Regions from separate parts of the Rhizobium sp. NXC14 genome, predicted to be linked through region 2. Evidence: predicted binding sites of a transcription regulator. Region 2 holds the regulator's gene; each other region holds the start of a gene.

Region 1 (9,867 bases), 350 kb from region 2:
GCAGTATCGGCCAGCGCCTTGCGCGGCTCTCGCGCGGCATCGACGACCGCGAGGTGCATCTCAACGACGCCGCCAAGAGCGTTTCGGCCGAAACGACCTTTTTCGACGACATCTCGCGCCACGACGATCTGGTGCCGATCCTGCGCAACCTTTCCGAGAAGGTTTCCTGGCGGCTTAAGAAAAACGATATTGCCGGCCGGACGGTGGTGCTGAAGATGAAGAGCGCCGACTTCAAGACGCGCACCCGCAACCGCAAGCTCGAGGACCCGACCCAGCTTGCCGACAGGATCTTCCGCATCGGGCTCGAACTTCTCGAAAAGGAAACGGACGGTACGAAATTCCGCCTGATCGGCATAGGCGTCACCGACCTCGGCGATGCCACCTGCGCCGATCCGCCCGATCTGATTGACCGGCAGTCAGGCCGGCGGGCGGCGGCCGAAGCGGCGATGGACAAGCTGCGCGACAAGTTCGGCAAGAATACGGTCGAAACCGGCTACACCTTCGGCAGCGGCAAGCGCGATCACTAGAACATCTCGCGGTGCGCGCTTGTTAGAGACGCAAAATAAAAACAATACCTTAAACCAAACAGATCAAACTTTGATTCATCCGGCATGCTTGCCTTTTATGTATGCGTGTCGTCAGCGCGGAACGCTGCACCGTTCCGGGCAAGCCGATGAGTCCGGGGTTTAAAATCTTCCTTAAACTTCGTCTCATAATGTGCAGGGCCAGTATTGCGTATGGTTGGGTATCATGTTCTCGCGTCTTGTCTTCGGCCTCGGCTTGCTGTCGGCCACCGCACTCGTGCACCCTGCTCTTGCCGCGGATGCACGCACGCTGCAGATCTTCGTCTCGAAGAACAAGCAGTCGCTTGTGGTTTATGACGGCACCGACGTCGTCGCGACCTCGAAGGTCTCGACCGGCAAGGACGGCCATACGACTCCGAGCGGCATTTTCTCGGTGCTCGAAAAGCAGAAATACCACGAATCCAACCTCTATTCGGCCGCCCCGATGCCGTTCATGCAACGCCTGACATGGTCCGGAATCGCGCTGCACGAATCCAATTCCGTGCCGCGTTATCCCGCCTCGCACGGCTGCGTCCGCATGCCCGGCGCCTTCGCAAAAATGCTCTACCGAATGACCGAGCCCGGCATTCCCGTCATCATCAGCGACGACGAATTGGTGCCGCAGCCGATCGACCATCCGAACCTTTTCCGCCCCGATGCGCCGGCAGCGATGCCGCTCCTTTCGGATGTCGAGCTGCGGCCCTCCATCCCCGTCAGTCCCGGGACACCGGTGCAGGTGGCGATGAACGACACCGCCGCAATGCCGATGCCGGCGGCATCGCCGGTTACCGCGCCGGAGGTCCGGCCGCCGTCCGAGCCGATCAGCATGCTCGTCACGCGGCGAACGCTGCGCGAAACGGTGATCGACATTCAAACGATACTCAATCAGCTCGGCTTTTCCGCCGGCAGTCCGGACGGGCTGCTCGGTCCGTCGACCGTGCAGGCGATCAACGCCTTCAAGATGCTGCGGCCGACGGAATTTGCCGGCGACAGGAGCCTGGTCTCCGACAGACTTCTCACATCGGTCTATTCCGCAGCCGGCAAGGGCGAGCCTCCGAACGGCGTCATCATGGTGCGGCAGGCCTTCAAGCCGATTTTCGAAGCGCCGGTAACGATCGCCGATCCGGGATTGGCGCTCGGCACGCATTTTTTCACGCTGCATGCGGTCGATGAACAGGCCGGAACGGCGGACTGGTTCGGCGTCACACTTAGCAACAACCTCTCCCGCGAGACGATGAAACGACTCGGCATCACCAGCCAGGAAAGCTCCATTGTCATGGGCAAGCCGATTGCCCTTTCGCTGAGCCGCATCACGATCCCCGACGAGGCCCGCCGCAGGATCGACGCACTGATCGCGCCCGGCTCGACGCTGACGATCTCCGACACCGGCCTTGGCCGGGAAACCGGCGAAGGCACGGATTTCATCACGATCACCCGTGGGTGACGAGATCAACGGGGTCGATCATCAACTGTGTTGATCAGACAAGCTCGACGTCAACGACGCCGGGGGCGGCGCGAAGAGCGGCAGCAATCTCGGGGGTGATGCGGTATTTCTCCGGCAGCGCCACTTCCACCTCGCGTTTGCCCTCCTCCTTGATGACAATGAAGGAAACCAGACCGTCACCCTTAGCATTCAGATGGCCGGCAACCATCTTCAGCGGCCCGGAATCGCGGACATAAACGCGCAGCGCCTTCTGCATCTGCAGCGACTTTTCCTCAAGCGACTGGATCGTCTGGATGCGAAGACCGATACCCTCCGGCCGCTCCTCACCGGTCGCTGTCAGCAGGAAGGATTTTCCGGACTCGAGCACGTCGCGATATTGGTTCAGCATCTCCGAAAACAGCACCGCCTCGAACTGGCCTGAAGAATCGGAAAAGACGATGATGCCCATCTTGTTGCCGGTGCGGGTCTTGCGCTCCTGCTTGGAGATGACGGTTCCGGCAAGGCGTGCATTGGCGGCGCCCTGTTTGATGGCCGCTGAAAACTCGGCGAAAGTCTGCACACGCATCTTCTGCAGGATGTTGTTGTAGGAATCGAGCGGGTGGGCCGTCAGATAGAAGCCCAGCACCTGGAACTCCTTGAGCAGCCGCTCCGATGCCAGCCAGGGTGAATAGGGCGGCAAGGAGATCTTCTCCGGGCCCGAGTTTAGTGCGCTGCCGAAAATGTCCGCTTGGCCGCTCAGCTTATTTTCCTGGGCGCGCTGGGCATAACCGAGGATGCGGTCGAGGCCGGCGGAAAGCTGGGCGCGGTCGGTGCCGAAACAATCGAAGGCGCCGGCATAGATCAGGCTTTCGAGCACGCGGCGATTCACCTGGCGCGGATCGATGCGCAGACAGAAATCCTCGATGCTGGCAAAAGGTTTGTCGCCACGCACCTCGACGATGTGGTCGACGGCGGATTCGCCGACGCCCTTCAAAGCGGCGAGCGCATAATAGATGCGGTTATCGCCGGTCTCGAAATGTCGGAAGGATGTCTGCACCGAGGGCGCAATCACCTCAATGCCCAAGCGCTTGGCGTCCTGCCGGAAATCATTGACCTTTTCCGTATTGGACATGTCGAGCGTCATCGAGGCGGCGAGGAACTCGACCGGATAATGCGCCTTCATATAGGCCGTCTGGTAGGAGACGATGGCGTAGGCGGCGGCGTGCGACTTGTTGAAGCCGTAGTTCGCAAACTTCGCCAAGAGTTCGAAGATGTTGTCGGCCTGCGGCTTCGAGACGCCGTTCTTGACCGCGCCGACGACGAAGCGTTCGCGCTGCTGGTCCATCTCCGCCTTGATCTTCTTACCCATGGCGCGGCGCAGAAGGTCGGCCTCGCCAAGCGAATAGCCCGACAGGACCTGGGCGATCTGCATCACCTGTTCCTGATAGACAATAACGCCCTGCGTTTCCTTGAGCAGGTGGTCGATCATCGGATGGATCGATTCCAGCTCTTCGTCGCCATGCTTGCGAGCATTGTAGGTCGGGATGTTCTCCATCGGGCCCGGGCGGTAGAGCGCCACCAGCGCGATGATGTCCTCGATGCAATCCGGTTTCATGCCGATCAGCGCCTTGCGCATGCCGGCACTTTCCACTTGGAACACGCCGACCGTCTCGCCGCGCGACAGCATCTCGTAGGTCGGTTTGTCGTCGAGAGGAATGGCCGCAAGATCGACTTTGATGCCGCGCTTGGCGACGAAATCGACGGCGACCTTCAGCACCGTCAGAGTCTTCAGGCCGAGAAAGTCAAACTTGACGAGGCCGGCCTGCTCCACCCACTTCATGTTGAACTGGGTGACCGGCATGTCGGAGCGCGGATCGCGATACATCGGCACCAGCTTGGATAACGGCCGATCGCCGATGACAATACCGGCAGCATGCGTCGAGGCGTGGCGATAAAGCCCTTCGATCTTCTGGGCAATGTCGAGCAGGCGCGCCACCACCGGTTCCTTCGCCGCCTCCTCCTGCAGCTTCGGCTCCTCTTCGATCGCTTTAGAGAGCGGCGTCGGATTGGCCGGATTGTTCGGCACGAGTTTGCAGATCTTGTCTACCTGACCGTAGGGCATTTCCAGCACGCGGCCGACGTCGCGAAGTGCGGCGCGCGCCTGCAGCGAACCGAAGGTGATGATCTGCGCCACCTGCTCGCGCCCATATTTCGCCTGAACGTAACGGATCACCTCTTCGCGACGGTCCTGGCAGAAGTCGATGTCGAAGTCAGGCATTGAGACGCGTTCCGGATTGAGGAAGCGCTCGAAGAGCAGCGAGAAGCGCAGCGGGTCGACGTCGGTGATGGTCAATGCATAGGCGACCAGCGAACCGGCGCCCGAACCGCGACCGGGACCGACGGGAATATCATGCTGCTTGGCCCACTTGATGAAGTCGGAAACGATCAGGAAGTAACCCGGGAAGCGCATGCGCTCGATAACGCTTAGCTCGAACTCCAACCGCTCACGATAATCCTTTTCCTCGTAACCCGGCGACATGCCGAGCGTGGCAAGCCGCATGTCCAGCCCTTCCACCGCCTGGCGGCGCAATTCGCCCGCCTCGGCGCGTTCGGCCTCCTCGGCATCGTCGGTGGCGCCAGTGAAGCGCGGCAGGATCGGCTTTCTTGTCTTCAACACGAAGGAGCAGCGCCTGGCGATCTCGATCGTGTTCTCAAGCGCTTCCGGCAGGTCGGCAAAGAGCTTGGCCATTTCGGCCCGGCTTTTCAGATAGTGATCCGGCGTCAGGCGAAAGCGGCTGTCGTCCGAGACGATGGCGTTATGCGCAACCGCCATCAGCGCATCATGGGCGTCGTAATCGTCGCGGGTCGGAAAGAAGGCCTCGTTCGTGGCGACGAGCGGCAGGTCATGCGTGTAGGCAAGCCTGACGATCTTCTGCTCGTGCCGCTTGTCGTAGGTGCCGTGCCGCTGCAGTTCGACATAGAGTCTGTCGCCGAAGAGACGCTTCAGCGTGAGCAGCCGGGCTCCCGCCTGGCCGGGATGACCTTCCCTGACAGCCGCGTCGACCGGTCCGGTCAGGGCGCCGGTCAAGGCGATCAGACCTTCCGTGCCTGCCTCTTCCAGCCAGGAGGCTCTGACATGTATGGCCTGGTTGCTATCGCCGCCGAGATAGGCGCGGCTGACGAGATCGACCAGCCTTTCATAACCGGCCTCCGTCGCGGCAAGTAGAACGATCGATGGCAGCTTGATCAGGGCCTGCTGACCGCCGCGCTTCTCACTTTCCAATCCGTCTTCCATGTCGATGGAGACCTGACAGCCGATGATCGGCTGCAGGCCCTCGTCCATTGCCTTCTGGGAGAATTCAAGGGCGACGAAGAGATTGTTGGTGTCGGTAATGGCGATCGCAGGCTGACTGTCGCTGGTCGCCTTGTAGAGGATCTTCTTCAGAGGCAGCGCACCCTCAAGAAGCGAATAGGCGGAGTGGACCCTCAGGTGGATGAAGCCCGGCGTGCCGCCGGTCGCCTCACCCATTGAACCCTTTTCCGTGTCCGCCATGATATGCCTTCCCAATTAACCGAAATGAATCGGATGCATTGTCGGCATTGAGGGCAATGATGTCCAGAAGAAGACCCGCGTGCGAACCGCATGACTGCCATGCGATCCCCTGAAAACTTTAGATCGCGATGACGATCAGCGAGAAGCTGGCAACGAACATTGCGATGGAGGTGAATGCTGCAATATCACGGATCATGTCAGTCATCTGGCTCTCCTTTACTTGTTATGTTTTCAATTTGTTCCATCTATGTTCCGATGTCAACAGGAATCTTTTCCTTTGCGCTTGCGTTTGAAAATGCCGGCTCCGGACTGCGAATCGAACCTCGCCGTCGGCGCTGGCTTTGAACATGCTCCGCGACCGGCTCGACATCGCCTGCCGAACGGATCCGTACAGCGCAGTCGATGTCTGATGCACCTGCGCCAAGTCGATCGGGCGATGCCCACTCTTTTGTTCTTCTTATGTTCTCATCGTTCTGCTATATCCGTATCAGATGAGGCAGGAGGAAGATGATAATGCTCGACACCGTGATACTGAACGACTTCATCGTAGAGGCGAAGGCCGCGACCTATGTCGGCGGTGGTGTGTCTCGTCCGCCCTGCCGGCCGGGTGCTCACGATATCGGCTACGAGCGCGGCGACTGGTCCTATCTCGACAGCTACTTCGGCGGCACCGACTTCGCCGGACAGGAAGTGATTTGGTTTGCCGGCGAACCCGTCTGGGCGATGAATTATTTCGGCCGCGTCGTCGCGTCCGATCTGATCGACGGCAGAGCCGCCGGAACGGTGATCAAGGCGGCGCTGTCGGCAATGTATCGGGAGGGCCGCTTTCTCGGCGGAATCGAATTCGATCATCCGTTCGGCCGCTATGTCGACCGCAGCGAAGGCGGCTGCGAGGGATTCAGCGGCCAGGAATGCATCATGGTCGAGGAGCGGAAGGCCTATGTGCTCGATTATCGCGGTGGGCTGGTTATTCCTGATGTCCGACCAGGAGGTCGGCGAGATCAGCCCCTCATCCGCATGCCGGCACCCTTTCCCCGCTTGCGGGGCGAAGGAGATGGCCGCGCCCCCTCCGTTCCCCACCTACCTCTCGCTGGGCAAGTCCCCTCGCCCCGTTTACGGGGAGAGGGTTAGGGTGAGGTGGTCAACAAAACAGCCATGGATAGCCGTCTCAAAAGTCGACGATCTTGCCGTCCGAAATCGTGACGCGCCGATCCATGCGGCCGGCAAGTTCATGGTTGTGGGTGGCGATGAGGGCGGCAAGGCCGGATTGGCGCACCAGCGCCTCCAGCGCATCGAAGACGTAGCTTGCCGTTTCCGGATCCAGATTGCCGGTCGGCTCGTCGGCAAGAAGCAGCGTCGGCGCATTGGCGACGGCGCGGGCGATCGCGACGCGCTGCTGTTCGCCGCCGGAAAGTTCAGCCGGGCGATGCGAACCGCGATGGCCGATGCGCATATAATCGAGAAGCTGGCCGGCTCGCTCCCGGGCCTCCTTCCAGGACAGGCCGGCAATCAGCTGCGGCATCATGATGTTCTCAAGCGCGGAAAATTCCGGCAGGAGGTGATGGAACTGATAGACGAAGCCGATCTCGCGTCGGCGGATCGCGGTGCGCTTCTCATCGGAAAGGCCATCGCAGGCAAGGCCGTTAATGGTAACCTCGCCGCCATCGGGATGCTCGAGCAGGCCTGCGACATGCAGCAGGGTCGACTTGCCTGTGCCGGAGGGGGCGACAAGGGCGACGATTTCCCCTTTAGACAGCGAGAAATCCGCACCCTTCAGGATCGTGAGCAGCGTATCGCCCTGCCCGTAATGGCGCTCGACGCCGGTAAGGTTGAGGACGAGGTTGCGGTTCATGAATGCGGCATTCCTTATTCGTAGCGCAGTGCCTGCACCGGATCGAGCCTGGAGGCGCGCCATGCCGGGAAGATGGTGGCGATGAAGGAGAGGCTGAGCGCCATGATGACCACCGAGATCGTTTCGCTGATATCCATCTCGGCCGGCAGCTGGCTGAGGAAATAGACCTGCGGATTGAAGATCACGGTGCCGGAGATCCAGGAGAAGAACTGGCGGATGGATTCGATATTGACGCAGACGAGAACGCCGAGCAGCACACCGGCAAGGGTACCGACGATGCCGATCGCCGCCCCGGTCATGAAGAAGATGCGCATGATGGCGCCGGCGCTGGCGCCCATGGTGCGCAGGATGGCGATATCGCTGCCCTTGTCCTTCACCAGCATGATGAGGCCGGAGATGATGTTGAGCGCCGCCACGAGCACGATCAGCGTCAGGATCATGAACATGACGTTGCGCTCGACCTGGAGTGCGGAGAAGAATGTCTGGTTGCGCTGACGCCAGTCGGTAAGGTTGATCTGGCGGCCGGCCGCCTCTTCCACCTTCGGCCTCAGGGCGTCGATATCATCGGGATGATCGACGAAGAGTTCGATCGACTGCACCAGCCCGGCGGCATTGAAGTAGAGCTGCGCTTCCTCGAGCGGCATGAAGATGATTGAGGAATCGTATTCGGACATGCCGATCTCGAACAGGCCGGAAATCTTATAGGATTTGACGCGCGGATTGACGCCCATCGGCGTGATGTCGCCTTCCGGCGAGGTCAGGGTAATGAGGTCGCCGACGCGCAGACCCAGCTGATCGGCCATGCGGGTGCCGATCAGCACGCCCTCGCCAGAGGCATAGCCCACCATGTCGCCGGATTTGATGTTGTCGGAGATTGTCTTGAGTTTCGTCAGGTCTTCGGCGCGGGCGCCGCGCACCAAAGCGCCGGTGCTGCCGCCAGCCTGAGCGGAGGCAAGCACCTGCCCTTCGACCAGGGGCAGCGCCATCTTGACGCCCGGCACCGCCGCGAGTTTGGCGGTCAGGTCGGGGTAATCGGTAAAGGGGCCATCGATCGGCTGCACGATCATATGACCGTTGATGCCGAGGATGCGCGAGACGAGCTCGGTGCGAAAGCCGTTCATGACGGCCATGACGATGATCAGCGTCGCAACGCCGAGCATGATGCCGACGAAGGAGAAGCCGGCGATCACCGAAATGAAGGCCTCCTTGCGGCGGGCGCGCAGATAACGCCACGCCACGAGGCGCTCAAAGGTGGAAAATGGCTTGCCAGCCGGACCCAAGCCGGATTTTGAACTCCGGTCCATTGCTGCCTCTGCCATTTCGCCTCCGTTTCCTTAAGCCACGAACCTGTTGATCGCCGCTTCGATGGTCATCGTTTCACGGGCGCCGGTCTTGCGGTCCTTCACTTCGACCTCGCCGTTCGCGACCGCACGCGGGCCGGCGATGATCTGGACAGGTACGCCGATCAGGTCGGCGGTCGCGAACTTCGTGCCGGCCCGGTCGTCGGTGTCGTCATAGAGCACATCCTTGCCGGCCTTTTTCAGCGCGGCGTAGATCAGCTCACAAGTATCGTCGCAGGCCTCATCGCCCGCCTTCATGTTGATGACGACGACATCGAAGGGTGCGACCGATGCCGGCCAGATGATTCCGTTGTCATCATGCGATGCTTCGATGATGGCGGGAACAAGGCGTGTCGGACCGATACCGTAGGAACCCATGTGAACGAAATGTTCCTTACCATCTGGCCCCTGCACTTTCGCACCCATCGGCTCGGAATATTTCGTGCCGAAGTAGAAGATATGGCCGACCTCGATGCCGCGGGCGGAAAGCCGCTCGGCTTGGGGAACGGCGTCAAAGGCTGCCTCGTCGTGCATTTCCGAGGTGGCCGCGTAGAGCGAGGTCCACTTGTCGAAGATCGCCTTGAGGCCTTCGACACTGTCGAAATCGGTGTTTTCGCCGGGAATATCGAAGCCGACGAAGTCCTTGTGGCAGAAGACCTCGGATTCGCCGGTATCGGCGAGGATGATGAATTCATGGCTGAGATTGCCGCCGATCGGGCCGGTATCCGCGCGCATAGGGATGGCGCGAAGGCCAAGCCGATCGAATGTTCTGAGATAGGCGGCGAACATCTTATTATAGGAATGCTCCGCCCCTTCGCGCGTCAGATCGAAGGAATAAGCGTCTTTCATCATAAATTCGCGCGAGCGCATGGTGCCGAAGCGAGGCCGGATCTCGTCACGGAACTTCAGCTGGATGTGATAGAGATTGAGCGGCAGGTCCTTGTAGGATTTGACGGAGGAGCGGAAAATATCCGTCACCATCTCCTCGTTGGTGGGGCCGTAGAGCATCGGCCGGTCCTGGCGGTCCTTGATGCGCAGCATCTCCTTGCCATAGGCATCATAACGGCCGCTTTCCTGCCAGAGCTCGGCCGATTGCAGGGTCGGCATCGAAAGCTCGATGGCACCGGCGCGGTTCT
Region 2 (9,867 bases):
ATTCGACTGAGCGGTGGCACGGGCGGTCGAGGTGCCCATGGCGTAGCGGTTATTTTCGACGATATAGACGATCGGCAGCTTCCAGAGAGCCGCCATGTTGAAGCTCTCGTAGACCTGGCCCTGGTTGGCAGCGCCGTCGCCGAAATAGGCGATGGCGACATTGCCGTTGCCGCGGTAGTGGTTTGCAAAGGCAAGGCCGGTTCCGAGCGAAACCTGGGCGCCGACGATGCCGTGACCGCCGTAGAAATGCTTCTCTTTCGAGAACATGTGCATTGAGCCGCCCTTCCCGTGGGAATAGCCGCTACGGCGCCCGGTCAGTTCCGCCATGACCCCGCGCGCCTCCATGCCGGTTGCCAGCATGTGGCCGTGGTCGCGATAGGCGGTGATGACCTGATCGCCTTCCTTCTGCGCCATCTGCATGCCGACGACGACAGCTTCCTGACCGATATAGAGATGGCAAAAGCCGCCAATGAAGCCCATGCCGTAAAGCTGACCGGCCTTCTCCTCGAAGCGGCGGATCAGTAGCATCTCGCGATAGGCCTTGAGTTCCTCATCCCGATCGAAGTCGGCTACTGGGCCTCCATTCGATGCTTTGGCTGCTGGTTTTGCTGCAGTTTTGCGGCTGGAAACGGTCGCGGTCTTTCGCGGCGCCATTCAACCCTCCCTATGGGTTTGTCGTTTCTCGGTGGCGCGTACCATAGGGAAGAAATATGACCACAGCAATGCCATAATTGCATGGCTCGTATTCGACGCTAAGTTATTGGAAATAAATCAGAAATTCCAATTAACCCGATTCCGGTTAATTGGAATAATGTTTGAATATGACGATCTCGTCCGCACGCGACATATTCAGCTGATATCGCGCCTTTTCGTCCAGCATGTCCTTGTCGAGCGAGCCGTCACTCAGCAGCGCCACCTGGCTTTCCAGATGTTCGCGCTTCGCCTTCAGGACGGCAAGCTCTCTTTCGCGCGCGACCCGCTGACGCTCGAACGTCTCCGTCGCCCGCAGGCCATAATCGCCATGGATGCAATGATAACCGAAATAGGAAAGGAAGGCGACCGTCATAGCCGGGATGACGAAGCGGCCGAGCTTTCTCTTCTTATGATGCTTTGTCCACATACACGCATGCTCTTGAACGCATTACCAATTCGTTCAGCATAACGCGCAGAGATTAACCGTTCATTGACCGTAACCGCCGGCAAGAAAAAACCCGCGCCGGTGAGGCGCGGGTCGAGCATTGCAAATCAGATCGGATTAGCCTTTGATGATCGAGCGGCCGGCATATTGGGCCTGGGGGCCTAGGCCCTCCTCGATGCGGATCAGCTGATTGTACTTGGCGAGACGGTCAGAACGCGACAGTGAGCCGGTCTTGATCTGGCCGCAGTTGGTGGCAACGGCGAGATCGGCAATGGTCGAATCTTCCGTTTCTCCGGAGCGGTGCGACATGACGGCGGTATAGGCTGCCTTATGCGCCGTGTTAACGGCATCAAGCGTTTCCGTCAGCGAGCCGATCTGGTTGACCTTGACGAGGATCGAGTTGGCGACGCCCATGCGGATGCCGTCGCGAAGGCGGGCCGAGTTGGTGACGAAGAGATCGTCGCCGACGAGCTGAGTCTTCTTGCCGATCAGATCGGTCAGCGCCTTCCAGCCCTCCCAGTCGTCTTCGGCCATGCCGTCTTCGATCGAGATGATCGGGTATTTGCCGGCGAGCTCGGCCAGATATTCGGCCATGGCGCCCGACTCGAGCGTGCGGCCTTCGCCCTCCAGAACATACTTGCCGTCCTTGAAGAATTCCGTCGAGGCGCAGTCGAGGCCGAGGCACATGTCGTCGCCCGGCTTGTAGCCGGCTTTCTCGATCGACTTCATGATGAAGTCGAGGGCTTCGGGCGCACTCTTCAGGCCGGGAGCGAAGCCGCCTTCGTCACCGACATTGGTGTTGTGGCCCTGCGCGGCAAGCTCCTTGCGGAGCGTATGGAAAACTTCCGAACCCATGCGCACGGCGTCGGCGATCGAATCGGCGCCGACCGGCAGGATCATGAATTCCTGGAAGTCGATCGGGTTGTCGGCATGAGCGCCGCCGTTGATGATGTTCATCATCGGCACCGGCAGGAGGCTGGCGGAAGCGCCGCCGACGTAACGGTAAAGCGGCAGGCCGGATGCCTGGGCCGCAGCTTTGGCGACGGCGAGCGAGACGCCAAGGATGGCGTTGGCGCCGAGGCGCGACTTGTTCGGCGTGCCATCGAGCTCGATCATGATGTTGTCGATCTGGATCTGATTTTCGGCGTCGATGCCGCCGATCGCGTCGAAGATCTCGCTGTTGGCGGCCTCGACCGCCTTTTCGACGCCCTTGCCGAGGTAGCGCTTGCCGCCGTCGCGCAGCTCGACCGCCTCATGTGCGCCCGTCGAGGCGCCCGAGGGAACGGCCGCGCGGCCCATGCTGCCGTCTTCGAGATAGACGTCGACTTCGACGGTGGGGTTGCCACGGCTATCGAGGATCTCGCGGGCGATGATATCGGTGATTGCAGTCATGGGTTCTTCCTGCTCAGTGGGTGATAAGTCGTTCGAAGCCTGTCATAATCGAAGGCGTGCAAATTACAATGGCGCAATTTCCCGCCTTCGAAGGGGTATTGCATCGTGGCCTAAACCACGATCATGTCAGCCTGTTGAACGTTAGGCCTTGGCGATCGCATCGAAGGCAAGCAACTTCTCAAGCAGTCGCGGCATGTCCTTGAGATAGACCATGTTCGGCCCGTCGGACGGTGCGTTGTCGGGATCCTGATGGGTTTCGACGAAGACGCCGGCAATTCCCGTCGCCACTGCCGCGCGCGCCAGCGTTTCCACGAACTCGCGCTGGCCGCCGGAGGAATCGCCCTGCCCGCCCGGCTGCGCCACGGAATGGGTGGCGTCAAAAATGACGGGAGCCCCCATCGCCGCCATGATCGGCAGCGAACGCATGTCGGAAACCAGCGTATTGTAGCCGAAGGAGGCACCGCGCTCGCACAAGAGCACATTCGGATTGCCGCTGGCGTTGAGCTTCTTCAGAACGTTCTTCATATCCCAAGGGGCGAGGAACTGGCCCTTCTTGACATTGACGGCGCGGCCGGTTCTGGCGGCGGCGATCAGAAGGTCGGTCTGACGGCAGAGGAAGGCCGGGATCTGCAGAACATCGACCACCCTGGCCACCTCGGCGCATTGCTCGGCCGTATGGACGTCGGTTATGACGGGAAAGCCGAATTCCTTCTTGAGGTCGGCAAAGACCTCCATGCCCTTTTCCAGGCCGATGCCGCGTTCAGCCGAGAGCGAGGTACGGTTCGCCTTGTCGAAGGAGCTCTTGTAGACGAGGCCAATGCCGAGCTTGCCGCAAAGCTCCTTCAGCGTGCCGGCGACCATGAAGGCGTGATCCCGGCTCTCCATCTGGCATGGACCGGCGATCAGCGACAAGCGGCCAGTATTGGAAAAAGTCACCTGGCCTTCGCCTTCGCCGATCCTGACTTCGGAATTCGTGTCGGTGCTCATCGTGTTTCCTCGAAGGCGAAGAGCGCACCCTGCCCGGGCGTGGGCTTCACCAGAATGCGATTGTTCTTGCGTGTGAATGTGATCCCGTTAGCACCCAAATGCGCTTCTGTCACGGCAAGATCGATGACGGTGAAGAGGATTGCCCGCCCCCGCAGGCCGCGATCGGCTGATGAGACAGCGGTTTCGAAATAGGCCTCCAGCCCTTCCGGCGTCATCAAGCTGATCTTTGCATTCGATGCCGCGATATTCACGCCGAAACCGGTTTTCTCCACCGCCGCCTGCCCAATCGCGAGCCCGACGAAGGCGGCGAATGCCGCCGGGTCCGGTGCACAAAGTGCGATCTCGGCAATGCCGATCACGCCATTGGCGTGCGTCTCCAGCGCGGCGCGATCTGTAGGGAACGAATTGATGCGCTGGCAAGTAAAGAGAAAGAAATCGGGGGCGCGCAAATCAGCTGCAAAGGCCAGCTTAAAGCTGCCGACGCTCTCCGAACCGTCCGGCATCCGCATCGGCCGGCTGAACTGCAACATCTCACCGGCGCTCGCGCCGTTGCTGACGAAGCGCTTATGATCGAGGTCGGCATCCTCGCTGAGGAAGGCCAGCGCAGAAAGTCCCTCCTCGCCGCAGCGGAAACGGAAGGCGCGATTGCGGGCGATGAAGACGTTGCCCTGGCGGGCCGCTGCCTCGCTCTCGTCGACACTCGCCACGCCAAGCGGCTCCAGATAGGTCTTGTCGGCGAAAAAGACGCAGGCATTCTCCGTTCCGAAGGGATGGCGTGCATCGGCGGCGACGGTGAAACCGAGCTTGCCAAGCCTCTCACGCGCCAGATCGATATTGACCACGGGCAGCACGACATGATCCAGCGGGTGCGACCTGGCGGAATGCGCGTTCATGAATATCCCTCCTGAAACCGGCAAGAGATGTGCGACAGCACCTCCCTCAATGCAAGACATGTGCGCCAATCCGGCAAATGAAAATAAAAATCTCCACGAGTTGACGTGAACTTTTACGGAAATTTAGCTACTTGCGGAACACATATGGAACATATAGTGTCCGTTCTGGATTTGTTTCAATCACGGGGTCTGACGTCGATGCTCACGCGCAAACAACAGGAGCTTCTCCTTTTCATCCATGAGCGCATGAAGGAATCCGGCGTTCCTCCCTCTTTCGACGAAATGAAGGATGCCCTGGATCTCGCCTCGAAATCCGGCATTCACCGCCTGATCACGGCGCTTGAGGAACGCGGCTTCATTCGCCGCCTACCGAACCGCGCCCGGGCGCTCGAGGTGATCAAGCTTCCGGAGGCCTATAACCCCAGTCTTCAGCGTCGCGGTTTTTCGCCGAGCGTCATCGAGGGCAGCCTCGGCAAGCCCCAGCCGGTCGCCGCCCCCGCTGCGCCAAAGCCGGTCGCCGACAATGGCAACTCCGTCTCCGTGCCGGTCATGGGACGTATCGCCGCCGGCGTTCCGATCTCGGCGATCCAGAACAACACCCACGATATCGTCGTTCCTTCAGATATGCTCGGCTCCGGTGAGCACTATGCGCTGGAGGTCAAAGGCGATTCGATGATCGACGCCGGCATCTTCGACGGCGACACCGTGATCATTCGCAACGGCAGTACCGCCAGTCCCGGCGACATCGTCGTTGCCCTCGTCGATGACGAGGAAGCAACGCTGAAGCGTTTCCGCCGCAAGGGCGCCTCGATCGCGCTCGAGGCCGCCAACCCGGCTTATGAGACCCGCATCTTCGGGCCCGACCGGGTCAAGGTGCAGGGCAAGCTCGTCGGCCTCATCCGTCGCTATCACTGACGCCGGATGGGCTGGAATCGGTAAAACGATCATTGCGCCAATCATAGGCGCGATGGCGCATCCATGGTCGCGACAAAGCATCGAATGCGGTGGCGACCTCCAGGCCGGCATCGGCGAAACGCAATTCGAGCGAGCCGGTCCTACGCAGCGTCTCGCCGGTGAAAAGCGTGCCACCTGAACGGCAGCTGTTGAAACGCAGACGGACCGAGGTCACGACGATATCGGCCGTATCGCAGGCCGGGCCGAGATAGGCGGCATTGTCGATGACGGTGACGATATGGCCATTGCCAAGTCTTGATGTGCACCAAGCCTTCTTGACGCAGGAAAAACGGTTTGCTTCACCGCCTGCTGCGGCTGCCCGCATCGCCGCACTCGCTTCGTTCTGCTGATCGCGGGAAAGCCTGACACGGCGGCCTTCTCCTTCCGGCGGGATGGCCGGACCATCCAGCATCTTCGGCGGATCATGTGTCGGCAGCACCAGCGCTCTCTGCCACTGGTCGAATATGAAATCCGGCGGGTTTTCACGGTTGGAAGCTATTGCCTCAGCCGCGACGACCGCAACCAGACTGCCATCCTCCGAAATCAGCAGATCCGGCGGCCGGGGAACCGGCAGAAGCAGCACGATGAGCGTAGAGATGGCGATGATCGAGGTGCCGACGTGGCGCAGCCGAGTGCGCAGCAGCGTCAGCAGCAGAAAGCCTGCCACCGCCACTGCGAAATACCAGGCGGGCAAGCGGCCGATGCCGATATCACCGCCCCAGCCGGACACCGTCTTGGCAACCGCAATCACCAGATCGAGGCCGAATCCGACGACCTTCCAGAGCGGAGCGTCCAAACCGAAAAGCATGAGCAACATCGCCAACAATCCGGCCGGCATGACGATGAAGGAGATAATCGGCATCGTCGCAAGGTTTGCCGGCAGGCCGTAAGCCGTCAGGCGATGAAAATGCTCAATCGAAAACAATGCGGTGGAAAAGCCGCCGATCAGCGAGGTCAGGAAGACGCCGCCGAAGAAACCGGCGACGGCAACCACCGGCCTCATGATCGGCAGTTTCAGAAAAGCGTTTTCGCGGACACGCCTGTCCTTCCACAACTGATAGCCCGATACCAAGGCCAATGTGGCGGCAAAGGACATCTGAAAGCTCGGTCCCAATACTTCCGAAGGTGAAATGGCGATGATGATGAGCGCGGAGAGAACGACATTGCGCAGGCTGATCGACGGCCGGTCGAAGAAGACGGCAATCAGCATGATGGCCATCATGATAAAGGCGCGCTCGGCCGAAACCCCGAAACCGGAGATCAGGTAATAGGCGGTGACGGCGATGAGCGCGCCGGCAGCGGCGATCTTCTTTGTCGGATAGGCTTGGGCGACGCCGGGAAAGAGGCTGAGCAGCATCCGAAAGCCGACGAAGAAGATGCCAGCCGACAGCGCCATGTTGAGGCCAGAGATCGCGACGATATGGGCAAGGCCGGACTGGCGCAGCGCCTCCGTCGTCGCGTGCGATATGGCGCACCGTTCGTCCGTCACCAGGGCAGCGGCAAAAGCGCCGGTATCGCCGGGCAGGATCGATCTTATGCGGTCGCCGATGCTGCTGCGCAGCCGGTAGAGCCATTCGAGCAGAGCCTCCGACGTGCAGCTGGCCGCCTGCAGGCCTGCCTCCAAGTCGAGTTTCTCCGGCGCACCATAGAAGAAACCGTTGGCGCCGATGCCGTCGAAATAGGCACCGAAGGAGAAGTCGTTGAGCGCGGGAAGTGCGGGGCCCGCCGGCGGCGTCAGCCGTGCCTTGCCGGTGATGATGTCGCCGATCTCGAAAGGCGCATCGGCGCCCCGGACGATCGCGGTGATGCGTCTCGGCGGCCGTTTCAGCTCCGGAGCCTCGGTGCCGGTGACGGCAAGAATGTAGCGCCAGCGCCCGCGGCCGTCGCCTTCCCGGCGTTCGACCCGGCCGGTCACCGCGGTCGTCACGGATGAATCGAGGATCACCGTCGAAGCCCGCCAGCTCTCAAACTGAGCCGAGAGCATGCCGCCCGCGAAAAGTGCCAGCGCCATGAAACTTGCGCGCAAGGCCGGCCGGCTGGGACCGGTGAGGAAAACCGCGGCCGCCGACACCAGCAAGCAGAGCAGCGATGGAACGAGGGGCAAATCCGATGCCGCAAGAAACCAGAAGGCCGATCCGGCTCCGAGGAAGACCGGCGAGAACAGCAGCATTCGGCCATGATCGGCCTCTTCGCCCAGCATGCAGGCTCCGGCAGGCAGCGATTGCCAGGCGGCGGCCAGTAGCCGATGACGCAAGGGGGTCTGCGACTGCGTCCTTACCGATTGAGTCACCACCGCAGGCGCAGGAAAATCCGGCGGATCGGCAAGGCCGACGCCCGCTTCCGGCCGCAATTCGGCTGTCGTCAATTCCTGCATGCGCCGCCCAAGATCACCCCCCGAAGTCGCCAGAATGCAACCTTCAAGTAAATACGGCAAGGATAATCGATTGAAATATGAGGGGAAATCTTAAGCGGCAAAAGGGCTGTCGAATCATCAGCTTCCGTTATGCGTGCGGCTCATCGCTGCAGTGCCTAAAAGGTGATACCGCAATGCACAAAATGCCGTCACAGTAACTTGGCATTAGCGTTGCGATCATATAGCTATCGGAAAGGACGCTTAACCCCTATGGCGCTTTTGTGGCGCCACCGACATTTCGGAGGATCAGCATGACGGATCAAAGCGCTACAATAAAAATCGGTGACAAATCAGTCGACCTCGCCGTTAAAAGCGGCACGATCGGCCCGAGCGTCATCGACATCGGTGCCCTCTACAAGAACACCGCTTCCTTCACATACGATCCGGGCTTCACCTCGACCGCATCCTGTGAATCGAAAATCACCTATATCGACGGTGACGAAGGCGTGCTGCTGCACCGCGGCTATCCGATCGAGCAGCTGGCCGAACACGGCGATTTCCTGGAAGTCTGCTACCTCCTGCTCTACGGCGAACTGCCGACGGCCGCGCAGAAGAAGGACTTCGACTATCGCGTCACGCACCACACGATGGTGCATGAGCAGATGAGCCGCTTCTTCACCGGCTTCCGCCGCGATGCACATCCGATGGCCGTCATGTGCGGCTGCGTCGGCGCACTGTCGGCCTTCTATCACGACTCCACAGACATCACCGATCCGCACCAGCGCATGGTCGCCAGCCTGCGCATGATCGCCAAGATGCCGACGCTTGCCGCCATGGCATATAAATACCATATCGGTCAGCCCTTCGTTTACCCGAAGAACGATCTCGACTATGCGTCGAACTTCCTGCGCATGTGCTTTGCCGTCCCCTGCGAGGAATATGTGGTCAATCCGGTGCTTGCCCGCGCGATGGACCGCATCTTCATCCTGCATGCCGATCACGAACAGAACGCCTCGACCTCGACCGTCCGTCTCGCGGGTTCATCGGGCGCCAACCCGTTCGCCTGCATCGCCGCCGGCATCGCCTGCCTATGGGGCCCCGCGCACGGCGGCGCCAACGAAGCAGCGCTCAACATGCTGACGGAAATCGGCACGGTCGACCACATTCCGGAATATATCGCCCGCGCCAAGGACAAGAACGATCCGTTCCGCCTGATGGGCTTCGGCCACCGCGTCTACAAGAACTACGATCCGCGCGCCAAGATCATGCAGAAGACGACGCATGAAGTGCTCGGCGAACTCGGTATCAAGGACGATCCGTTGCTGGAAGTGGCGATGGAGCTGGAGCGCATCGCGCTCACCGACGAATATTTCATCGAGAAGAAGCTCTATCCAAACATCGACTTCTACTCCGGCATCACGCTGAAGGCGCTGGGCTTCCCCACCACCATGTTCACAGTGCTCTTCGCCCTTGCCCGCACCGTCGGTTGGATCGCGCAGTGGAACGAGATGATCGAGGATCCAGAACAGCGCATCGGCCGTCCGCGCCAGCTCTATGTCGGCGAACCCAAGCGCGACTACATCCCGGTTTCGAAGCGCTGATCGCTTCAGAGCTCAAAAAAACCCGGTCAGGAATGGCCGGGTTTTTTCTTTTCCAAAACGTCGAGAAGGATTTCGGCGGCCTGTTCGCCGGGCGGCTTTTCCGTCTGCATGCGCTGCCAGATGAGCTCGTAGCCTTCCTTCATGGCCTTCAACTGATAGGTATCGGCCGACAGCCTTTCCATCCAGCGTGCAAGGCTTGCGCCGCGGACGACATCGTTCAGATATTCCGGCACGACCGGGTAATCGGCGATCAGATTCGGCAGCGCGCCGGTCCAGGTCTTGATGCCCGATGTCAGCATGCGCATGATCCAGTCGACCTTATAGGCGGAGACGACGGGAACGTCGGCAAGTGCGAGTTCGAGAATAACGGTTCCAGACGCCGCCATGGCTGCATCGGCCTCGGCAAAGGCTTTCCATTTTGCTTGCGCGCCGACGACGATCTCCGGCTTTACCGCCCAGCCCGCCGTCATTTCGCGGACGAGCGCTTGCCTGTGCATTATGGTCGGCAGAATGAAGCGTGTCGGCCCATTACGGGCGACGATTTCATTC
Region 3 (9,867 bases), on a different replicon from region 2:
CAACACGCTCACTGGCGAAGGGCTCTCGGAAGCCCTTGCCGGCGCGGAAGTGGTGGTCGATGTTGCCAACTCACCCTCATTCGAACCGCAAGCGGTGCTCGCCTTCTTCGAGGCCTCGGGCCGTAATCTGCTCGCCGCCGAACGTGCGGCCGGTGTGCGCCATCATGTGGCTCTGTCGATCGTTGGCACGGACCGCATGCCTGACAACGCTTATTTCCAGGCCAAGGTGGCGCAGGAGAAGCTTGTCGAAGGCTCGGGCGTCCCCTTCAGCATCGTGCGCGCCACCCAGTTCATGGAATTCCTCGGCGCCATCGCCGATGCCAGTGTCGTCGATGGGATCGTCCGTCTACCGCAGGGTCTGTTCCAGCCGATTGCCGCGGACGATGTGGCAGCCATCGTAGCAGAAACCGCTACTGGCGCGCCGCGGGGCGAGCACTTCGACATCGCGGGCCCTGACCGTGCGCCTTTCGACTGGATCGTCGCGCGCTATCTCGAGGCGATCGGCGACGGCCGGCGGGTCGTGAGTGATCGCGAAGCGCGATATTTCGGCGGCACGGTCGTGGAGACGTCGCTGGTGCCGCTTGGCGAAGCGAGACTCGGTCGCATCTCGCTCGAAGGCTGGCTGCGCGGCCACCGATCCACCTGATGCTTCCAACCTTCAAGGATATCCCATGAAATACTATCTTCTCCCGCTGCTCCTGGCTTCCGCTCACACCGCTCCGGCACTTGCCGACAACGTGCCGGGGGCCAAGAACGCGAAGGTCACGCTCGTCTATGAGCATGCGCTTCCAGATGTTCCAGGTAAGAGCATTCGGGGCGTCCTCGTCGAATACGGTCCCGGCGGCTACTCTCCGGCACACACGCATGCGAAGTCGGCGATCATCTATGCGACGGTCCTGGAAGGTGCCGTGAAGAGCCAGATCAACGGAGGCCCAGTTCGGACCTTCAAGGCTGGCGAAAGCTTCACGGAATTGCCGGGCGACCATCACGGCGTCAGTGCAAATGCCAGTGACAAGGAGCCGTCGAAACTGCTGGCGGTGTTCGTCGTCAATACCGACGAGAAGGTGCTGACCATCCCGGATCAGAAGTAATCTGCAGCCGCCGCCCGCCACCCAGCGGGCGGCCCCATTCAGCAAGCACCGGAGTTGATCATGACCGAATCTGCCAGTCGAATGCTTGCGGGGGTGTCCGTTCCCGACACACCGCTCGTAAACAAGACGATCGACTACGCGCGTAAAAACTGCGAGCCCTATCTGTTCAACCACGTGGTCCGTTCCTGGTTATTCGCGGTCCGGCTTGGCCAGATCGATAGCATCGAACACGATGCGGAAGTCGTTGCCGTCGGGACGCTGCTGCACGACATTACGTTGAACGAAAGGTTCGCCGGACCCCGCCGTTTCGAGGTGGAAGGGGCGGATCTTGCGCGAACATTTGCGACACAAAGCGGTGTCGATGGTCGTCGCGCGCAATTGATCTGGGATAGCGTCGCTCTCAACTCGACGCCTTCGATCGGTCTGTACAAGGAGCCGGAGGTTGCGCTCTGCACTGCGGGGATCGGCCTCGATGTCATCGGTTGGCGCTACAGCGCTCTTTCCTCTGGCGACATGGCCAGAATCGTTTCGGAGTTCCCCAGGCTCGAAATGAAGCAAAAGATGACGAAGTGCTTTTGCTGTATCGTCGAACGGAATGCGGAGACGACATATGACAACTTCGCGCGCGATTTCGGCGAACGTTTCGTTCAGGGCTACAAGGCTCCCTCGGTAGTGGATCTCGTCCTGAACGCCCCCTTCGGCGAATGAAGGTCAGCTGCGACTCTCCAATCACTAGCGTTTTGCCGGGGGTCGGTCAGGGCGCCGCCAATTGATGCTCATATTTGAGCATCCAGTCACGCATCTCGCGAAGCATCGGCATCAGGTCGATCCCGGCCTGCGATAGCTCGTACTCGACGCGAGGCGGAATCTCCGCGAAGGCATTGCGGATCACGATGCCGTTGTTGGCGAGGTCGCGCAGCTGCTCGGTCAGCATATGCTGAGTCACCCCCGGTAGCCGTCGGCGCAATTCGCCGAACCGGAGCGGCCCTTCGACCAGGATGCAGACGATTTCGATCTTCCACTTGCCGGTAATTGCACGAATGGCGCGCTGGAAGCGCAGGATATCGATCGCCTCCGGGCCAGTGCATCCCGCGCATTCGTCTTCGTCGTAGACACGCGGCTCAATGGTCTGATTCTTCATACTAGGTCCGAAAATCCATCCTACTTGATAATCTCATATAACAGCTGGATGTTGCGGTAAAGCAAACAATCAGAGCGACATAATGAGCAAGATATTGGTTACAGGTGGTTCGGGTTTTGTCGGCAGTCACGTCGTTGCAAAGCTTCTGAAGGAAGGCCATGAGGTTCGTACGACAATACGCAGCGCCGGGCGTGAAGCCGAAGTTCGAGAAATGGTGCGCAATGCTGGCCTGCAGGTCGGCAAGGAGCTTTCTTTCAGCTTGGCGGATCTGACCGATGACCATGGCTGGCCGGCCGCCGTTGCCGGTTGCGACTATGTGCTCCACGTGGCTTCGCCATTTCCACAGCAAGCACCCGAGAACGAGGAAGAACTGATCGTTCCGGCCCGTGACGGCACCTTGCGCGTCCTGCGCGCCGCAAGAGATGCCGGTGTGAAGCGCGTCGTGCTGACTTCCTCCTTTGCAGCCATCGGCTACGGTCACGTCAACTACGACAAGGTCTTTGACGAGGAGGATTGGACCAACCCGAACGGGCCGGACGTGCAACCCTATATCAAATCGAAGGTCCTTGCCGAGCGAGCCGCCTGGGACTTCATCGACAGGGAGGCGGGCGCTCTCGAAATGTCGGTCGTCAACCCTGTGGGAATTTTCGGGCCGGTTCTGGGGCCGGACATTTCTGCCTCGATCGCTTTCATCAAACAGCTGCTGCAGGGCGCTCCGCCCCTGCCTGGCTTGAGCTTCGGCATGGTAGATGTCCGTGATCTGGCGGACCTACACATCCTTGCGATGACGGCGGAGGCGGCTAGGGGACAGCGCTTCATCGGTGTGAGCGGTGACGTCGTCACGCTCTTCGATATGGCGAAGACCCTCAGGGAAAAGCTGGGCGAACTCGCTTCGATGGTGCAAACACCGGAGATGGAAAAGGTAGCAAGCGGGCCCATTCGCAGGAGCAGCAGCGAGAAGGCTATGCGAGTGCTGGGATGGCGTCCTCGGGCTCAGGAGGAAACCATCATCGATACCGCCCGGAGTCTATTTCGTTATGGCGTCGTAAGCTCGATTTAACGGCCACTGCGTGTCTTGGTGTCGGTTGGGCGAATGCGATTTGCGGTATTTGTTCTGATCTCTGCAGCCGCTATGTCTAACGAGGTCGTTCCTGATATGTTCCATATTATGAAAGCGACCGTTTTCCAGTCCGACGCCCCGCTCGACGAGCGCCGCGTCATCATAAGACGCCACGACGGCGATGTGGAGATGGTGGAACTGCCTTGGGGGCTGCGTCCCCGAGACGGCGGACCGCGCGCCGTCGATGTCGTCCGGTCTGAAGGAAGGACGTTTCCAACCCATCGCTGCCTGGTGCCGGCGTCGGAGTTTCGTCATAAGAATTTCAGCTTCTCGCTCGCGAATGGCGACTGGTTCTATTTCGCGGGGATCTGGCGCCCGGCGACTGAGGATTGGCCTGAGGCATATGCCATCCTGACCATCGATGCGAATGCGGATATTGCGCCCTACCACGATCGTCAAATGGCGGTGCTGACGCGCGATCAACGCATGGCATGGCTCGATTGTCTTCTCCCGGAAGACGAAATCCTGCGGCCGCTGCCGGGAGGGACGTTCCGCGTCAAGCGCCACGCGGGCGCGCCTGCCCAGCCGATGCTGGCCGTCTAAAGCGCCAACCGCAACTGCGGCTCCCTTCCAGAAGCTTGCCGTTCCAAAGAGGACAGGGTGACACCGAGCAGGCGAATACCCTTGCGCGGCGGAAAGATCGGCCCCAGCAGTAGGCCGACGATCTCTTCGAGGTCAGAGATCGCCGGCAGAGGGGCCACAACTGTCTTGCTGCGGCTGATCTGGTTGAAGTCGGCATATTTGACCTTGAGCGTCACCGTCTTGGCGCCGATCCCATTGGCCTCGCAATAACCCCATACCTTTTCGATCAACGGCTGGAGTCCTTCGCGGGCCGGCTCGTACGCATGGAGATCCTGCGAAAACGTATCCTCGGCGCCGACGGATTTCCGCACTCGGTTTGGCTTGACCTGGCGCTCGTCAATGCCGCGGGCAATGCCGTAGAAATAGGGTCCTGACTTGCCGAAATGTTCGACCAGGAATTCGAGCGTCTTCTCCTTGAGATCGGCGCCGGTGTCGATACCGAGCCGACGCATCTTTTCCGCCGTCGCCGGTCCGACGCCATGGAATTTCTTGACGGGAAGCTGTTGAACGAAGGCCGGCCCGTTTTTTGGCGTGATGACGGCTTGGCCATTGGGTTTGTTGAGGTCGCTTGCCATCTTGGCGAGGAACTTGTTGTAGGAAATTCCAGCCGACGCGTTGAGGCCAGTGACTTGTTTGATCCTGGCGCGGATCTCCAGTGCGATCTCGGTGGCGATCTCCATGCCCTTGAGATTATGCGTCACGTCGAGATAGGCTTCGTCGAGCGACAGCGGCTCGATGAGAGGTGTATATTCGGCAAAGATCTCACGGATCTGCTGGGATACAGCCTTGTAGACGTCGAAGCGCGGTGGCACGAAAATCAGCTCCGGACATTTTCGTTTGGCAGTCACCGACGGCATTGCCGAGTGGACGCCGAATTTGCGGGCCTCATAGCTCGCGGCCGCCACCACGCCCCGCGCCGCGGATCCGCCGACGGCGATCGGCTTGCCGCGTAACTCCGGATTATCGCGCTGCTCGACCGATGCGTAATAGGCATCCATATCTACATGGATGATTTTTCGGACCGGGGTTGAGCTCGTGTCGTTCATGGTGGCTTCAGCAATCGCGATTGCGTCGGCAGCTGGAATTTCGCGCCGAAACAAAGAGGGAACATAACAGCCTTCGGTGCCATATCAACCGGATTCAATAAGCGCTATGTCCGCCGCGACGCAAAGGGCAGGTTCAAGGAAAGCGTCGACGTCTCGCGATCGCTTTCCGCCGACAAGCGCCAGAAGGCGAAACATGGGCCAAGCAAGGTGAGGGCGACAAGGGCGATCGCAAGCACTGATTTCGGAAAACTTGCCTGCACCGCCGACCCTCTCCGATCGCCCATCGTTGGGTGGTGGGGTCGGCGCCTGCGAAAAAATTCCTAGTGCAGCCATCGATTTGAATCGCTTTATGGAATCCTTGCGAGCAGCATTGCGCTCAACTTGAGCGCGCCGATTGCGCATTGACTCGTTTTCGCTTTGAGAACAAATAAAGAACATATCGCCTCTTCTCAAGTTGAATTCAGGTCGCTGTAAGGAGATCATGACCATAACCGTCGCCACTTCGAACGCCGTTCTTGACGAGTTGCGCGAGAAAATCGCCAGCCTGAAAGGGACAGGCTTGCGCCGTCAGGGCGTCCTGCCGTTCGGTGTTGCCGAGATCGATGCGCAGCTGCCCGGAGGTGGTCTGGCCTATGGCGCGCTGCATGAAGTGGCCGGCGGCGGCAATGGCGCGATCGATGGGGCTGCCGCGGCCCTCTTCATCGGTGGCATTGCGGCGCGCACCACCGGAAAGGTGGTCTGGTGCCTGACGCGCTTCGATCTCTTCTTTCCCGCGCTCGCCCAGGTCGGGCTTCATCCGGACCGCGTTATCTTCGTCGAGTGCGACAAGGAAGAGACGGTGCTCGCAAGCTTCGAGGAGGCGCTGCGCTATGGCGGGCTTGGCGCCGTCGTTGCCGAACTGGTGCGCCTGCCGATGACAGCCTCACGCCGGCTGCAGTTGGCGGCTGAAAAGTCCGGAACACTCGGACTGGTGATCCGCCGCTGGCGGCGGCAGACGGAAGCCTCCGACTTCGGCATGCCGACGGCGGCGGCAACGCGCTGGCGAATCTCGGTGCTGCCGTCTGAACCGCTTCCCGTGCCGGGCGTCGGCAGGGCGCGCTGGTTGGCGGAACTGATGCGGGTGAGGGCAGGCGAGGGAGGAGAATTCATTATCGGAGCATGCGATGGCCAGGGTCGTATCTGTCTTTCTTCCGACACTGCCGACCGACCGGATCAGGCGAGCCGATCCTTCGCTCTCGGTTGAAACACCGCTGGTGGTGATCGCCAAGAGCGGCTCGAAGCGATGGATTGCGGCAGCCGATCAGGCAGCGCTCAAGCTCGGCCTTCGTGTCGGCATGCCGGCCGCCAAGGCGCAGGCGCTCGTTCAAGGCCTGATGATGATCGATGCCGATCCGACGGCCGATCTCGCGGCACTCGAACGGCTGACGCTCTGGGCCTTGTCGCAATATTCTCCCGTCGTTGCCCTGGATCCTCCCGACGGCATCGTCATGGACACGGAAGGCGCCGACCATCTTCAGGGTGGCGAAGACCTTATGTTGTCAGGCCTCGTCAATCGCTTCCGCGGCCGCGGTCTTGCAGCGCGCGCGGCGATCGCCGACACCTGGGGTGCGGCGCATGCACTCGCTCGGTCGACCGATCGCGAGACGATCATCATTCCGCGCGGCGAAACCGCTAAAGCCATCAACCGGTTGCCGCTGTCATTGCTGCGGTTGCCGGCTGACATCGTCGGAAGCCTCCGCACCCTCGGCTTTACCAGCGTGGGCGAGCTTGCGGCCACGCCGCGAGCGCCGCTGACGCTGCGTTTCGGGCCGGAAGTCGGACGGCGCCTCGACCAGATGTTCGGCCGGCTCGCCGAGCCGATCGATCCCATTCGGCCGGCTGATCTGGTCGAGGTGCATAAATCCTTTGCCGAGCCGATCGGCGCAGCCGAAACGATCGAGAAATATGTGAGCCGCCTCGTGCGGCAGCTCTGTCTTAAGCTCGAAAAGCGCGGGCTTGGCGTGCGGCGCGCCGACCTCATTGTTCATCGGGTCGACAACACCATCCAGGCGCTCCGGGCAGGCACGGCCAAACCTGTCCGCGACATCGCCTGGCTGACAAAACTGTTCAAGGATCGCATCGAGAAGATCGAGCCTGGCTTCGGTATCGAGAAGCTCAGCCTCGCCGCCATCCTCGCTGAGCCGCTCATCGAAACACAGTCGGCGTCATCGCTGATCGAAGAGCAGGTAACCGATGTGACGCCGCTCATCGATGTGCTCGGCAATCGCGGCGGCCAGCGGATTTTCCGGGTGGCACCCGTGGCAAGCGATGTCCCGGAACGCAGCGTGCAGCGGATCGCGCCGACGGCGCCGGAAGACGGCGCCACCTGGCCGTTGCATTGGCCGAGACCGTCGCGGCTTCTGGCCCATCCCGAACTGATCGAAGTGATTGCGCTTCTGCCCGATCATCCGCCGTTCTCCTTTACGTGGCGCGGCAAGCGGCGCCGGGTGAAACGCGCCGACGGCCCGGAGCGGATTTTTGGCGAATGGTGGCAACGCAGCTCGGAATGGATCGCCGTTCGTGACTACTTCGTCGTCGAGGACGATGCCGGCGAGCGCTTCTGGATTTTCCGATCCGGCGATGGCGTCGATGCGGAAACCGGATCGCACAAATGGTTCCTGCATGGAGTGTTTGCGTGATGCGCTATGCCGAACTGCAGGTGACCACGCATTTCTCTTTCCTGAGGGGAGCAAGCTCGGCGGAGGAACTGTTCGCGACCGCAAAGCTCATGGGCATCGAAGCGCTGGGCGTCGTCGACCGCAACAGCCTCGCCGGCATCGTCCGGGCGCTGGAGGCGTCGCGCGCCACGGGCCTCCGGCTCGTTGTTGGCTGCCGGCTCGACCTGCAGGACGGCATGTCGATCCTCGTCTACCCCACCGATCGGGCGGCCTATTCACGATTGACGCGGCTGCTGACGCTCGGCAAGGGCCGGGGCGGGAAAGCCAACTGCATCCTACATCTCGATGATGTCGCGCTCTATGCCGAAGGGCTGGTCGGCATCCTCGTGCCGGATATGCCGGACGACACCTGCGCCGTGCAGCTCAGGAAGATGGCCGAGGTCTTCGATGATCGCGCCTATGTTTCGCTTTGCCTGCGCCGGCGGCCCAACGATCAATTGCGTCTGCATCAACTGTCGAACCTGGCGGTGAAGGATCGGGTGAAGACCGTCGTCACGAACGATGTGCTGTTTCATGAACCCGGCCGGCGCCAGCTGCAGGATGTCGTCACCTGCATTCGAACCGGCACCACCATCGACGATGTCGGCTTCGAGCGCGAGCGCCACGCCGATCGGTTTTTTAAGCCGCCGGAAGAAATGGCGCGTCTGTTTCCCCGATACCCGGAAGCCCTGGCGCGCACGATGGAAATCGTCAAGCGGTGCAGATTCTCGCTGAAGGAATTGGTCTATCAATACCCCGAAGAGGCGCTGATCCCGGGCATGACGGCGCAGCAGTCGTTGGAGCGCTACACCTGGGAGGGCGTGAAGACGCGCTATCCAGAAGGTCTGCCAACTCACGTCGAAAAGACCATCCGCCACGAGCTGGCGCTGATCGAGACGATGAAATACGCCCCCTTTTTTTTGACGGTGTTCTCGATCGTCCGCTACGCCCGATCGCAAGGCATTCTCTGCCAGGGGCGGGGATCGGCTGCCAATTCCGCCGTCTGCTATGTGCTCGGCGTCACCTCGATCGACCCGGAAACCAATGATCTCCTGTTCGAACGGTTTGTCAGCCAGGAGCGCGACGAGCCGCCCGACATCGATGTCGACTTCGAGCATGAGCGGCGTGAGGAGGTAATCCAATGGATCTACAAAACCTATGGCCATGACAAGGCCGCACTCTGTTCGACCGTCACCCGTTACCGCGCCAAGGGCGCCATTCGCGATGTCGGGAAGGCGCTCGGCCTGCCCGAGGACCTGATCAAGGCGCTGTCATCAGGCATCTGGTCCTGGTCGGAAACCGTCGGGGAGAGCCAGGTGCGCGACCTCGGCCTCAATCCGGAGGACCGACGTCTCGCTCTGACCCTGCGGCTCGCGCAGCAGCTGATGGGAGCCCCGCGCCATCTCGGTCAGCATCCCGGAGGTTTCGTGCTCACCCATGACAGGTTGGATCATCTCGTGCCGATCGAACCGGCGGCGATGGTTGACCGCCAGGTGATCGAATGGGACAAGGATGACGTCGAAGCACTCAAAATGATGAAGGTCGATGTATTGGCCCTGGGCATGCTGACCTGCATGGCCAAGGCCTTCGCGCTGATCAGCGAGCACAAGCACCAGGCCCTCGACCTCGCCACCATCCCGCAGGAGGACCCGGCGACCTATGCGATGATCCGCAAGGCCGACACGCTCGGTACCTTCCAGATCGAATCCCGCGCCCAGATGTCGATGCTGCCACGCATGAAGCCGCGGACCTTCTACGATCTCGTCATCCAGGTGGCGATCGTCCGCCCGGGACCGATCCAGGGCGACATGGTGCATCCCTACCTCCGCCGGCGCGAGGGCAAGGAGAAGGTCGAGTATCCAACGCCGGAACTGGAGGCGGTCTTGCATAAGACTCTCGGCGTGCCGCTGTTTCAGGAGTCGGCCATGAAGGTGGCGATGGTCTGTGCGGGGTTCACCGGCGGCGAAGCCGACCAGCTCCGGAAATCCATGGCGACCTTCAAGTTCACCGGCGGCGTCTCGCGCTTCCAGGACAAGCTTGTGAACGGGATGATCAAGAACGGATACTCGAAGGAGTTTGCCGAGAAGACATTCTCCCAGCTCGAAGGCTTCGGCTCCTATGGCTTCCCGGAAAGCCATGCCGCGTCGTTCGCGCTGATCGCCTATGCTTCCAACTATGTGAAATGCCATTT

Evidence for each region. Region 2 encodes LexA, which represses DNA repair genes until DNA is damaged. Its sites were predicted from a motif close to TGTTCNNNNTGTGTTCNG; they were not measured.
Region 1: the regulator LexA is predicted to act here: its motif matches at 5,777-5,794, upstream of dnaE (DNA polymerase III subunit alpha).
Region 3: the regulator LexA is predicted to act here: its motif matches at 5,400-5,417, upstream of NXC14_RS31425 (ImuA family protein).

What each region holds. Positions count from the first base shown of each region.
Region 1 is NZ_CP021030.1:1,738,242-1,748,108, reverse strand. Features, by position in the region: gene NXC14_RS08540 (DNA polymerase IV) at 1-527, shown strand, start outside; gene NXC14_RS08535 (L,D-transpeptidase family protein) at 751-2,007, shown strand; gene dnaE (DNA polymerase III subunit alpha) at 2,042-5,539, opposite strand; partial or broken gene NXC14_RS08525 (DUF5680 domain-containing protein) at 6,053-6,514, shown strand; gene NXC14_RS08520 (ABC transporter ATP-binding protein) at 6,708-7,391, opposite strand; gene NXC14_RS08515 (lipoprotein-releasing ABC transporter permease subunit) at 7,406-8,710, opposite strand; gene proS (proline--tRNA ligase) at 8,726-9,867, opposite strand, start outside.
Region 2 is NZ_CP021030.1:2,090,002-2,099,868, reverse strand. Features, by position in the region: gene pdhA (pyruvate dehydrogenase (acetyl-transferring) E1 component subunit alpha) at 1-654, opposite strand, end outside; gene NXC14_RS10350 (septum formation initiator family protein) at 800-1,120, opposite strand; gene eno (phosphopyruvate hydratase) at 1,256-2,530, opposite strand; gene kdsA (3-deoxy-8-phosphooctulonate synthase) at 2,672-3,517, opposite strand; gene NXC14_RS10335 (VOC family protein) at 3,514-4,410, opposite strand; gene lexA (transcriptional repressor LexA) at 4,609-5,325, shown strand; gene NXC14_RS10325 (ComEC/Rec2 family competence protein) at 5,306-7,738, opposite strand; gene gltA (citrate synthase) at 8,029-9,318, shown strand; gene lpxB (lipid-A-disaccharide synthase) at 9,345-9,867, opposite strand, start outside.
Region 3 is NZ_CP021033.1:716,929-726,795, reverse strand. Features, by position in the region: gene NXC14_RS31460 (SDR family oxidoreductase) at 1-646, shown strand, start outside; gene NXC14_RS31455 (cupin domain-containing protein) at 672-1,091, shown strand; gene NXC14_RS31450 (hypothetical protein) at 1,152-1,799, shown strand; gene NXC14_RS31445 (helix-turn-helix domain-containing protein) at 1,846-2,232, opposite strand; gene NXC14_RS31440 (aldehyde reductase) at 2,315-3,292, shown strand; gene NXC14_RS31435 (SOS response-associated peptidase) at 3,398-3,895, shown strand; gene dinB (DNA polymerase IV) at 3,892-4,980, opposite strand; gene NXC14_RS31425 (ImuA family protein) at 5,462-6,223, shown strand; gene NXC14_RS31420 (DNA polymerase Y family protein) at 6,144-7,658, shown strand; gene NXC14_RS31415 (error-prone DNA polymerase) at 7,658-9,867, shown strand, end outside.